Regions from separate parts of the Mycobacterium sp. RTGN5 genome, predicted to be linked through region 3. Evidence: predicted binding sites of a transcription regulator. Region 3 holds the regulator's gene; each other region holds the start of a gene.

Region 1 (3,206 bases), 130 kb from region 3:
CCGTGAGCACCGCCCTGTCGAGCCGGTCAAGGCCGAGTTCGTCGACGTCGTAGACCGCAAGCGCCGCCTTGGCGATGTCGCGGGTGATCACCCCGTCGGCGCGCACCTCGGCGTAGTCGCGCACCCGCCGCAGCAGCCGGTTGGCGATGCGTGGCGTACCCCGCGACCGGCGGGCGATCTCGGTACCGGCATCGGACTCGAATTCGATGCCGAGGATGCCCGCCGACCGGGTCAGCACCCGTTCCAGATCGGCGGGCTCGTAGAAGTCCATCTGTGCGGTGAACCCGAAGCGATCGCGCAACGGCCCGGTCAGCGCACCGGACCGGGTGGTGGCACCGACCAGAGTGAACGGCGCCACGTCGAGCGGAATCGATGTCGCCCCAGGACCTTTGCCGACGACCACGTCGACCCGGAAGTCCTCCATCGCCAGGTACAACATCTCCTCGGCCGGCCGGGCGATACGGTGAATCTCGTCGATGAACAACACGTCGTGCTCGACGAGGTTGGACAGCATCGCGGCCAGGTCCCCCGCGCGGAGCAGTGCCGGGCCGGACGTCACCCGCAGCGACGTGCCCATTTCGGCGGCGATGATCATCGCCAGCGACGTCTTACCCAGGCCGGGCGGACCCGCCAGCAGGATGTGATCCGGTGTGCCGCCGCGGTTTTTGGCGGCCTCCAGCACGAGCGATAGCTGTTCGCGCACCCTGGACTGGCCGATGAATTCCTTGAGGCTGCGGGGCCGCAGGCTGGCGTCGATATCGCCTTCGCCAACGGTCAGCGCCGGCGAGACGTCGCGTTCGAGGTCCTCGTCCCCCTCGTCGCCCTCGTCGCCCTCGAACCGGCTCACCTGGTCTTCCCCAGCAGTGACAGGGCCGCCCGCAGCGCACTCTGCGTGTTCGCATCCGGGTCGTCGGCCAGCACCTTGTCAGTGGCTTCCTCGGCCTGCTTGGCCGCAAAGCCAAGTCCGACAAGGGCTTCCACCACGGGAGTGCGCACCGCATGACCGGTGGCCGCGGCCAGAGCCGCACCGCCGGCGACCGCGCCGATCTTGTCGCGCAATTCCAGCACCATCCGTTCGGCACCACGCTTGCCGATGCCTGGCACCCGCGTCAAGGCGGTCACGTCGCCGTCGGCAAGTGCCTGGCGCAGCGCGGTCGCGTCGTAAACGGCCAGCGTCGCCAGCGCGATCTTCGGGCCGACCCCGGACACCCCGAGCAGCGTCGAGAACAGGTCGCGCGCATCGGAGTCGGCGAAGCCGTAGAGCGTCTGGGAGTCCTCACGCACGATCATCGCGGTGATCAGGCGGGCCTCGCTGCCGCGCCGCAACGTGGCCAGCGTCGACGGGGTGACCATCACCTTGTAGCCGACGCCGGCGGCCTCGATGACGACGTGGTCGAGGGCGATGTCGAGGACTTCACCGCGCACCGAGGCGATCACGTCGTGCTCCGCGAGACTGGCTTGCGCGCGGCCTTCAGCCGAGCCTGGTAGGCGCGTTTCTGCTCGGCGGCCATCGCCTCGGCCTGCGCCATCCGAGCAATCATCGGGGCGCGCCAGCAGTGGCAGATCGCCAGGGCCAGTGCGTCGGCGGCGTCAGCCGGCGTCGGCTTCTGCTGCAATTGCAGGATCCGGGTGACCATCGCGGTGACCTGTGCCTTGTCTGCCCGGCCGTTGCCGGTGACGGCGGCCTTGACCTCGCTGGGGGTGTGGAAATGCACGTCGATGTCGCGGCGGGCGGCGGCCAGCGCGATCACGCCGGCGGCCTGGGCGGTGCCCATCGCGGTATTCGCGTTCTGGTTGGCGAAGACCCGCTCGATCGCGATCACGTCGGGCAGGTGGGTGTCCATCCAATGGTCGACGGCGTCGCTGATCGTCATCAGGCGCCGCTGCAGCGGTTCGTCGGCCGGGGTGCGCACCACGTCGACGTCCAGCGCCGTGACCTGGCGGCCGCCTCGGCTCTCGATCATCGAGAGACCGCACCGGGTCAACCCGGGGTCGACTCCCATTACGCGCACGGATTGCCCTTTCCGACTACGAACAGCTGTTCGATAACAGTAGCGGGCCAGGCTGACGGGATCGGTGATGACACGCCACGCGGATCGCTGAGCAGTGGCTATCGTCAGACCATGGGCGGCACCGACGCATTCCATCCCGATCTGTCCGGCAGCGCGCCGGTCGGCAACCGCGTGCGCCACATCAGGGCCGCCGACCTCGACGGCAGCACCTCGCAGACCGGCGGCATGCAGCGGTTCGCCGCGATCAGCGGCCCGTCTGTCGGCTCGGAGAAGCTGTGGATGGGCGAGACGCACGTCGGGCCGGGTGTGGCGTCGGCCAACCATCACCACGGCGAGTCGGAGACGGCGATCTTTGTGCGCAGCGGCCACCCCGAGTTCGTCTTCCACGACGGTGTCGGTGAGGTGCGCATCAGTACCGAGCCGGGCGACTACATCTTCGTGCCGCCGCACCTGCCCCACCGGGAGGAGAACCCGGACCCCGGCGAGCCCGCCGTCGTCGTCATCGCCCGCAGCACCCAGGAGGCCATCATCGTCAATCTGGACCGGCTGTATCCGCTGTGAGCGTCGAGGACACCGCCAGGCAGACCAGGCCCGGCCGGCCGCGTAGCGAGCAGTCTCGCTCGGCAGTGGTCCGCGCGACTTCAGAGTTGTTGCACGAGATCGGGTTACGGGCAATGACCACCGAACAGATCGCCGCTCGCAGCGGATCCAGCAAGGCGACGATCTACAAGTGGTGGCCGAATAAATACGCCGTCGCCGTCGACGCGTTCTTCTCCGAGATGCAGGCCGACTCCCCCGACCCCGACACCGGTTCGGCCCAGCAGGATTTCACGATCTGGCTGCGCGGACTGTTCCACTTCTACACCGGACCGAGCGGACGGGTCTTCGCTCAGTTGGTCGGCGAGGCTCAGTTCGATCCCGAGGTGACCAATGAGCTGCGCGACGGGTTGATCCGCACCCGGCGCGCGGTGCTGGAGACCGTCTGGGACCGCGGGGTGGCACGTGGTGAACTGCGTGCCGACGTCGACCGCGACGTCGCGGTCGACCTGATCGTCGGGCCCGCCCTGTACCGGCTGATGACCAGCCGTGGCGCCCTGGATGACGCCGCCGCCGACGCCATCGTCGACGCCGCCATCCGCGGTCTGTCCCGGTGAGGGAACTCACCATCGCCACGGAATGCCGCATCTTGCGCCG
Region 2 (3,206 bases), 930 kb from region 3:
TACTGGATGGCCTTTTCTCGAAGGTCCGATTCGATGTCGATGTCGATGTCGGGTGGTCCGTCGCGGGCCGGGGACAGGAACCGTTCGAAGAGCAGTTCGTTGGCGATCGGGTCGACGGCGGTGACGCCCAGCGCGTAGCACACCGCGGAGTTGGCCGCCGATCCCCTTCCCTGACAAAGGATGTCGTTGTCCCGGCAGAACCGGGTGATGTCGTGGACCACCAGGAAATACCCCGGGAACTTCAACGTGGCGATGATATCGAGCTCGCGCTCGAGCTGAGCGTAGGCCTCCGGCGCGCCGGATCGAGGCCCGTAGCGCCGGGCGGCACCGACCATCACCAGCTCACGCAGCCAGCTGTCCTCGGTGTGCCCGTCGGGCACATCGAACGGGGGCAGCTGCGGGGCGATCAGTGCCAGTCCGAAGGCGCACTGCTCGCCGAGATCAGCTGCGGCGCTGACAGAGTCGGGATAGCGGGCGAACATCCTCGCCATCTCGTCACCGGAGCGCAGATGTGCGCCGCCCAGCGGGGCCAGCCAACCGGCCGCTTCATCCAGCGACTGGCGCGCCCGGATCGCCCCCATGGCCATGGCCAGCCGACCGCGACTCGGCTCGGCGAAGTGGGCGGCGGTGGTGGCGACGACGCCGACCCCGAACCGCGGTGCCAGCGCGGCCAGCGCGGCGTTGCGCTCGTCGTCGAGCGGATCACCGTGGCAGGTGAGTTCGATGCTGACCCGGTCGCGACCGAAGCGGTCCACCAGATCGGCCAATGCCGCGGCGGCCGCCTGTGGCCCGCCCTCCGAAAGAGCCTGCCGGACATGGCCTTTGCGGCAGCCGGTGAGGATGTGCCAATGCCCGCCCGCGGCCTCGGTGAGCGAGTCGTAGTCATAACGCGGCTTGCCCTTCTCGCCGCCGGCCAGATGCGCGGCGGACAGCTGACGAGACAGTCGGCGATAGCCCTCCGGGCCGCGGGCAAGCACCAGCAAGTGCGGACCGGGCGGGTCGGGCAGCTCGGTGCGGGGGGTATTGCTCAGCGACAGCTCGGCACCGAAGACGGTGCGCATGTCGAGCTCCTTGGCCGCCTCGGCGAATCGCACCACGCCGTAGAGGCCGTCGTGATCGGTCAGCGCGATGGCCCGCAGGTCGAGCCGGGACGCCTCCTCGACGAGCTCCTCGGGGGTGCTGGCCCCGTCGAGGAAGCTGTAGGCCGAATGCGCATGCAGCTCGGCGTAGGGCACGGCCGAGCGCAGCGGGCGCTCCCCCGGCGGTTCGTAGGGTTCCCGGTGGCGTGACCAGGCCGGGCTGTCTCCGCCGTCGGCGTGCGGCTCCCCGAGCGACAACCCCGGCCTGCGAGGCTTGCCGTTGAGCACCCGCTCCATCTCCGACCAACTCGGCGGCCCGTTGAACCAGCTCATCCGGCGAGTTTATCGAACATATGTTCTACGCGGGAGTTGCGGACTCAAATAGGGACGAAGATGGACGCCGGAAGTGACGACGATATTGCGGAGGAACCGACAGGTATGCCGACTGACGCGTACGAGCACGAACTGGAGTCCGAACGGGACTACCTGGCCGGACTCTATGACTGGCTCGACGCTAAGCGCATGCGGGTCAAGGCTCAGTACCGTGCCGCGCTCGGGGGGCCGATCGACGTCCAGGACGGCGGAACCCTGGTTGCCCGCGACGCCGAGGTGCGCGCGCTGGCCCGATCGGTGACGCGGTTGGACGTGGCTGACCAAGGGCTGTGTTTCGGACGACTGGACGCCATTTCGGGCGAACGGATCTACGTCGGCCGCATCGGCATCCTCGACGAGCACCACGACCACGAACCGCTGCTGCTCGACTGGCGGGCACCGGCCGCGCGTGCCTTTTATGTAGCCACCGCCGCCAGCCCCGAGGGCATGCGCCGGCGTCGCCAGTTCCATTCCATCGGACGACGCCTGGTCGATTTCACCGACGAGGTCTTCGGCCGCCCCGACCCCGGCGCCGGCGACGACAGCCCCTTCAGCAGCGATGCGGCCCTACTCTCGGCGGTCAACGCGCCCCGCGGAGAGGGCATGCGCGACATCGTGGCGACCATCCAGTCCGAGCAGGACGAGATCATCCGGCTCGATCATCCGGGCGTGCTGGTGATCGAGGGCGGCCCCGGCACCGGCAAGACCGTGGTGGCGCTGCACCGCGTCGCGTACCTCCTCTACACCCAGCGGAAGCGGATCGAAGGTCACGGGGTGCTGGTCGTCGGCCCCAACCAGGCGTTCATGAACCACATCGGCCGCGTGCTGCCGTCGCTAGGCGAGTCGGAGGTGGTGTTCATGACGGTCGGCGATCTGCTTCCCGGACTGAATGTCACCGCCGAGGACACCCCAGACGTCGTCCGGATCAAGGGCTCTCGCGCGATGGTCGACGTCCTCGCGGCAGCGATCGCGGACCGCCAACGGCTGCCCGAGCAGCCATTGGAGATCCCCTTGGCCGACGTCACGATGCGGATCGCCGCCGACACCACCCAGTGGGCGATCGACGAAGCGCGCGCCACCGGGCTGCCGCACAACGCGGCCCGCGCGGTGTTCCGGGAGATCATCACCTATGTCCTGACCGAACGCGGGATCGCCCGGATCGGCCGTGGCTGGCTGACCCGCGACAATCGCGAAGCCTGGGAGAAGGTGCGCACCGATCTGCTCTCCGAGCTCGACGAGAGTGACCGGTTCGCCGCCGCCCTCGACGAACTCTGGCCGGTCCTGACGCCGGAGGACCTTTTGGCCACGCTATACACGTCGGTCGAGCGGCTACGCGCCGCCGGCGCCGACCCGGCGCTATGGCGGGAAGTCGGTGCCGCCTGGACAGTGTCGGATGTGCCACTGCTCGACGAACTGGTCGACCTGCTGGGTCGCGACAAGCGGGCCGACGAAGCCGCCGAACGGACACGCGAAGCCGAAAAGGAATACGCCGCAGGAGTTTTGGAAAACATGGTCGCCCACGAGGATCTGATGGACGACGAGGATCATCTGCTCGCGCAGGACTTGATCGACGCCGAAGGCCTCGCCGAGCGCTACCTCGAGCGCGACACGCGCGATCTCGCCGAACGTGCCGCCGCCGACCGGGACTGGACCTACCGGCACGTCGTGGTCGACGAGGCACAGGAGCTCTCGGAGATGGACTGGCGGGTGCTGATGCGCCGCTGCCCGAGCCGGTCCTTCACAGTGGTCGGCGAC
Region 3 (3,206 bases):
ACTCCGGGCAGGATCGGCGCCGCCGAATGGCCTGGCCCTCATCGGCTTCTCGGGAGTCGACCACCCGGGAGTCGGGATGGCGACAGAACGGACAATGCATGACCGCTCCTTCGCCTCCGCCGCAGCTCGATGCTTCGAGCCACCCAGAGCCTACCTGCGCCGTCCGTCGAGCGGCCACGTCCCGGAAACTGGGACCAACGAGCCCGCGGCCATCGAGGCCGCTTGTCCGGCACACGTTTTGGACAGCCATGCCGCGCCGGGTGGTCACCCGATGGGCGCGATGAGGGTCTGTCCGGCGTCCAGCGAAGCCGAATCGAGCTTGTTCAGGTCGCGGATGCGCTGCATGACCTGCCCGGCGGGCGCGTCGGGCGCCACCCGGCCGGCGAGGTGTTGCAGGGTCTCCCCCGCCTGCACCTGAACCACGGCGAGCTGATCCGGCAACTGATCGGTGGCGGCCGTCGGCGTGCCACTGAGATGACCCACCAGCCCCAGCCAGAGGGTGATGAGCGCGGCCACCGCGGCCAGCGCGATGGTGACGGCGGTACTCACCGGCCGGCGCGCGTGCGGCGCCCGCGAGAATGCGACGCCGGTGCCGGGGTAGCGCATCGGCGCGATGGCCGGGTGCGCCGGGTACGGCCGGTGGGCGCGCGGACGGACCGGGCGACCCCGAACCGGCGCGGCGGACCTGACCGCCGCCCGGGGGCGCATCGGCCGCACCGGTGCTGATGGGAAAACCTGCCGATCGTCGATAACGGTCACGTCTGCTTCCTTCCTCCAAGACGCCCACTGTTCGCTCTTGTGTTCGAACTGTACTCGATCATGCGTTCGAAAACCGAACATGTGAGCGAGCGTGTCTGAAGAATAAATCCGGCCACCGACAAGTTTTGATGTGCCTAGATTCGGGTGGCCACCTGCACGATCATCGGGCGCGACACGCAGGCGTCGAACAAGTGTTTGATTATCGATGCCAGCACGACTACATTCGGGCGCATGAGCGACCGCACTGAGCTATCAGGCACCGACACACCGAGATCAAGCACCGATCCCGGGCTGACCGAGCGGCAGCGAACCATCCTCAACGTGATCCGCTCCTCGGTCACCACCCGCGGCTATCCCCCGAGCATCCGCGAGATCGGCGATGCCGTCGGCCTCACCTCGACGTCGTCGGTGGCGCACCAGCTGCGCACCCTCGAGCGCAAGGGCTACCTGCGCCGCGACGCCAACCGCCCGCGCGCCGTGGACGTGCGCGGCACCGACGAGGTGACAGCGGTGCGCACCGACGTCGACGGCTCGGACGCACTTCCCGAGCCGACGTTCGTGCCGGTGCTGGGCCGGATCGCCGCCGGCGGCCCGATCCTGGCCGAGGAGGCCGTCGAGGACGTCTTCCCGCTACCGAAGGAGCTCGTCGGTGAGGGCTCGCTCTTCCTGCTCAAGGTCGTCGGCGAATCCATGATCGACGCCGCGATCTGCGACGGCGACTGGGTGGTCATCCGCCAGCAGAACGTGGCCGACAACGGCGATATCGTCGCGGCGATGATCGACGGCGAAGCCACCGTGAAGACGTTCAAACGCACCAGCGGTCAGGTCTGGTTGATGCCCCACAACCCGGCGTTCGACCCGATTCCCGGTAACGAGGCCGCGATCCTCGGCAAGGTCGTCACCGTCATCCGCAAGATCTAGCGGACACTCCGCCTCGATCAGGGGCGCAGCTCACTCCGCCTTGAGGAACCCGTTCGCCTGAGCGAGTTCCTCACTGGCGAACCATACTTCGGGCACGGTGTGGTCGTAGAGGGCCGAATCCGGGGTGTAGTAGAGCCCCGAATGGGTGTTGGCCTTGATCACGTAACCCTCGGGTGCCTGATACGGATCAGAGAGCGGAAGGTGGATCGCCGGACGCGACGAGGCAGCCCCAGCCGAGACATCGGACTGCAGAATCTCTGCCGGCGCAGTGACCGATTGATCGTCGTCGTCGAGATCCTCGGGGACCTGCTCGTCGACGAACTCCGCCTCGGCGAACTCCTCTGGCTCCGGCTCGGCTTCTGGCTCGGCGGCGCGACGGCGCCCGCGCGGCTTACCGAGGTCGCCCATGTCGAGTCGCCACATCGACTGTGACTCACCAAGGTTCACCACTGCATGGCGCCCCGAATCAGCGGCCTCGTCGTCGTCCTCGATCTCCTCGATCTCGGCATATTCATGCTCGACGGGTACCTCGGCGGCCTCGGCTGCGTCCGTCTCGTCGGAATCCACGGGCTCGGCGGGAATGAGCGTCGGCGTGGTGTCGATCGAGTCCTGATCCCCATCGAACACGTCCTCGGGCCCAGGCTGCGACTTCTCGTCGCCACCCGGCTGCGCCCAGGAGAACCCGGGCGCCTGGGCGACCTGCACGCGGCCGCCATCGGGATACGTCGAAAAGCGGTCAGGCGCCAAAACACCCGTGGAATCCTCGTGCTCTCCCGGCCAGTGATCGTCATCGTCGTCGTATTCCGAATCGTGGAAGTCGTCGTCGACCTCGATTTCGGTGCTACGCCGCCGCTGCAGCCAGAGCAGACCCAGGGCGATCACCGCGACCAGCAACAGCGCCGGAATGATGATCAGCAGCCACCACCAGTGCCAGGTGAAGCCGTTGCCGGACTTCGGCGCCGCCGAACCCGCCTGCGGCCCGGTCGCGTTGGGCACTTGCACCCCAGCCAACTGCCCGGCCAGCTCCGGCGGTTTGGTGGTGAACTTGTTGCCGGACTTGTTGAAGGAGATCTCGCCACCGCTGAACTTCTGCGTCACGGTGTCGCCGTTGGCGCTCTGCTCGCCGGTCGGCACGCCGAGCTTGCCGCCCGCCCCGCCCAGCTTCGCCCACGCGGCGTTGATCGCACCGCGCACCACGATGGCGCCGTTGTCGGGCGTCCAGAAGATCACCGGCTTGTCGGCGGCGCTGAACGCGCTGACACGACTGTTCGGGGCGCCCCCGTCGGCCTCGGTGCCGGCCGGCAGGCCGAGATCGCCGGTCGGTCCACCCTGCGCCTCGTACTTCGACAGGATCGCGCCCGTCACCGCGTGTGCGCCCGTCGCCGGTGAGTAGAAGATCTTGCCGCCGGTGTAGTCCTGCACGGCGCCGTCGGTGCCGACGGGACTTTGGGCGCCCTGCCGGGCACCGAGCGACCCCGAGAGCCCGCCCGCGGCGCGCCACGCCTCGTTGATCGCCGTCGTCGCGT
Region 4 (3,206 bases), 780 kb from region 3:
CGGCGTCGACGGGTTCGGCCGCGAACTGACGCACTGAGCGACGCAGAAGTTGGGCTTGGCGGCGGCCGAGTTCGATCGACTCGGCGGTGCCGAGCCAGAACAGGTCATCCTCGCCGCCGCGCAGCAGTCGCGCCGCGGTGGACCCGTCGTCGTCGAGTTCGAGGCCGCGTACCACCGCGACGGGCACCGCGGTCAGCTTGCCTTTGACAAGGTCGGCGGCGGCGGCAATTTCGTCGGCGACGGCCACCTCGGTGACCACCAGCTCGTTGCCGTGCCGGTCGACGGCACCGGCGTAGCCGTACAGCACCGGCAGCCCGGACGAGCCGATCGCGGCGTCGGTTTGCCCGTTGCGCCAGGCGCGGCCCATCGTGTCGGTGACGAGCACCGCGACGTTCACACCCAACCGGTCGTGCAGCGCCGCGCGCAGCGCGGCCGCGCTTGCATCGGGATCGAGTGGCAGCAGGGCCAATTCGGTTGCGCCGACATTGGAGCCGTCGACGCCGGCGGCGGCCTGCACGATGCCGTTGCGGTTCGCGGTGATAAGGGTGCGGCCCTTGCGCGCCAGCACCCGCACCGCCTCAGCGTCGATGAGTGTGCGGCGCAGGGCATCTCGTTCGTCGGGGTCGGAAGGCGCCGCGACGATGCGGCCCTCGCATTTCGACATCACCTTGCTGGTCACCACCACGATGTCGCCGTCGCGCAGCCACGGGGCGGCGTCGGCGAGGGCGGCGGCCAGATCGTCGCCGGGGCGGAATTCGGGAAGGCCGGCGACGGGCAGGATTTCGACCGGAGCCGCGGTCCCGTGCTCGAGACTCACGGCGACACACCTGCCAATTCCAGCCCGGCGCGCACCATCTCGGCGGTGGCCGTCGGGTCGGTCATCAGCAGGGGTATCGATTTCACCGTCACGCCGGGGATTTCGGCCTGATCTCCCTCGGAGATCAACCAGTAGTCCAGGATTCCGGTCGCCGACCGTGCGCCGTAGTGCCGAGCGACGGCTTGCGACGAGGTTTCGACGCCGATCACCGACAGGCACTCGTCGGCCATACCCCGCAACGGCTTTCCGCCGATGATGGGGGAGTAGCCGACGACCGGCGCGGGTGTGGACCGCAGTGCCGCGCGGATCCCGGGGATACCCAGGATCGCACCGACGCTCACCACCGGGTTCGACGGTGCCAGCATGACAACGTCGGCGTCGGTGATCGCATCGACGACACCCGGCCCGGCAGTGGCGTTTTCGGAGCCGACGAACGCGAAGCTGTGTGTGGCCACCTGGGCGCGGTAGCGCACCCACCACTCCTGGAAGTGAATCGCCTTGCGGTCGCCGGTGTCTGGATCGTCGATCACGACGTGGGTTTCGCACCGGTCGTCGCTGGCCGGCAGCAACGTGGCGCCGGGGGTCCAGCGACGGCAGAGTGCCTCAGTCACCTGGGAAAGCGGATATCCCGCCCGCAGCATTTGGCTTCGTACCAAATGCGTGGCTAAATCTCGGTCGCCCAAACCGAACCAATCCGGTTGGACCCCGTAGGCCGCCAATTCCTCTTTTGCATTCCAGGTCTCGTTGCGATGTCCCCAGCCGCGCTCGGGGTCGATACCGCCGCCCAAGGTGTACATGCAGGTGTCGAGGTCGGGGCAGATCCGTACGCCGTGCATCCACGCGTCGTCGCCGATGTTGACCACGGCCGTCAGCGCATGATCAAGATCGCTTGTGGCTGCGGATATCTGGCCGGCGAACTGGCCGAGGCCGAGCAATCGCTGCACGCCCAGCAAGAAGCGGGCACCCCCAACGCCGCCGACCAGAACGGTGATCTTCACACCGACCGACACTAGGCGGTCGGCACTTTCGGCGACGCACGCGGTCACAATCGGGTCACTCCCAAGACACGCCGGTGCATCGACTCGCCGAATTGTCCGAGGAAAGTGGTATCAATTTCGGTTCAATCGCTTGCGCGAAGCATCTCAGACGTGTCTAATCACATCAGTGTCATTTCCCGGTCGGACCTGCCGGTTTCGGTGTCCCAGACCGTGATTCGACCAGGTGTTCGAATGGAGTTGGGCACACTTCAAAAGTGGGCGACATGCAGAGATCTACGAAACCAGGTAAAGGAGGCGGAAATGTCCTATGAGCACGTAATTGGCGCAATGGGGTTGCCGCAGTCCATTCCCGGATCGCAGACGATGGGGGTAATGGCACGCGCTCACTTGAGTTTGGTGCCGGAGCCGATCATCGAAGCGACACCGGATTCAATCGAAGACGAAGACCAGTGGCAGGAACGCGCGCTGTGCGCGCAGACCGACCCCGAAGCGTTCTTCCCTGAAAAGGGTGGTTCCACTCGCGAAGCCAAGCGCATCTGCCTGGGCTGCGAGGTGCGTGAATCGTGCCTCGACTACGCCTTGGCTCACGATGAGCGCTTCGGCATCTGGGGCGGGCTCTCCGAGCGGGAGCGTCGTCGCCTCAAGCGCGGCATCATCTGACGCGCAAGCGCAACCTAATCCTCTTCCATACTCGGGTCGATGACTGACGGTTCGACACCGAGGTAGGTGGCCACCTGCGCCACCAGAATCTCGTGGAGAAGATCCGTCAGGTCGATCGAGTCCTTGGCCCGCCGCTCGATCGGCTTGCGAAACAGCACTATTCGGGCTCGCGTGGAGTTACCGCGTACATCTACCCCGGCCGGGATCAGCCGAGCCAGCGCAATAGGCCCGTCGGCGACCACTTCGGGCGGCCACTGCACACTGTCCGGATCCTTCGGCGCGATGCGCGGGATCTCGTCGACGGCGACGTCCAGTCCGGTGAGCCGTTGTTGCCAGCGCCGCTCGATCGGCTCGTAAGCCTCCAGCACCGCCATGTCGAACCGCTCGGCGCGGCTGCGCCAGCCAGGCACCGTCGGCGGCAGCAGCGGGCCCCGCATCTCGCGTCCCCGGCGCGATCCCGGGCCGCCGCCGGACCGACCACCTCGCCGGGAGCTGCGGGAATCGGCCACGACAGTGATCGTAACGGTTGTGAATCGGCGGCCTTGCGGCTGCGCGTGTCCGCGAGTCACCGGTGAATGAACCGCGATAACCTCACGGACGTGAATGTTCCCCGTCGCTGCTCACGGCCTGGGTGCCCCCTTTATGCGGTGGCGACGCTGACGTTCGTCTATTCCGATTCCACCGCCGTCGTCGGCCCGCTGGCAATCAGCCGCGAACCGCACTCCTGGGAT

The links. Region 3 encodes LexA, which represses DNA repair genes until DNA is damaged. Its sites were predicted from a motif close to CGAACANNTGTTCG; they were not measured.
Region 1: the regulator LexA is predicted to act here: its motif matches at 2,032-2,045, upstream of ruvC (crossover junction endodeoxyribonuclease RuvC).
Region 2: the regulator LexA is predicted to act here: its motif matches at 1,426-1,439, upstream of SLQ31_RS07110 (error-prone DNA polymerase).
Region 4: the regulator LexA is predicted to act here: its motif matches at 2,032-2,045, upstream of cofD (2-phospho-L-lactate transferase).

What each region holds. Positions count from the first base shown of each region.
Region 1 is NZ_JAPZLA010000001.1:2,505,890-2,509,095, reverse strand. Features, by position in the region: gene ruvB (Holliday junction branch migration DNA helicase RuvB) at 1-847, opposite strand, end outside; gene ruvA (Holliday junction branch migration protein RuvA) at 844-1,437, opposite strand; gene ruvC (crossover junction endodeoxyribonuclease RuvC) at 1,434-2,012, opposite strand; gene SLQ31_RS12285 (cupin domain-containing protein) at 2,124-2,573, shown strand; gene SLQ31_RS12280 (TetR/AcrR family transcriptional regulator) at 2,570-3,166, shown strand.
Region 2 is NZ_JAPZLA010000001.1:1,449,216-1,452,421, reverse strand. Features, by position in the region: gene SLQ31_RS07110 (error-prone DNA polymerase) at 1-1,412, opposite strand, end outside; gene helR (RNA polymerase recycling motor ATPase HelR) at 1,518-3,206, shown strand, end outside.
Region 3 is NZ_JAPZLA010000001.1:2,379,940-2,383,145, reverse strand. Features, by position in the region: gene nrdR (transcriptional regulator NrdR) at 1-100, opposite strand, end outside; gene SLQ31_RS11600 (LysM peptidoglycan-binding domain-containing protein) at 265-759, opposite strand; gene lexA (transcriptional repressor LexA) at 991-1,680, shown strand; gene SLQ31_RS11590 (hypothetical protein) at 1,711-3,206, opposite strand, start outside.
Region 4 is NZ_JAPZLA010000001.1:1,600,541-1,603,746, forward strand. Features, by position in the region: gene SLQ31_RS07835 (coenzyme F420-0:L-glutamate ligase) at 1-817, opposite strand, end outside; gene cofD (2-phospho-L-lactate transferase) at 814-1,815, opposite strand; gene SLQ31_RS07845 (WhiB family transcriptional regulator) at 2,143-2,475, shown strand; gene SLQ31_RS07850 (metallopeptidase family protein) at 2,490-2,912, opposite strand; gene SLQ31_RS07855 (DUF3499 domain-containing protein) at 3,075-3,206, shown strand, end outside.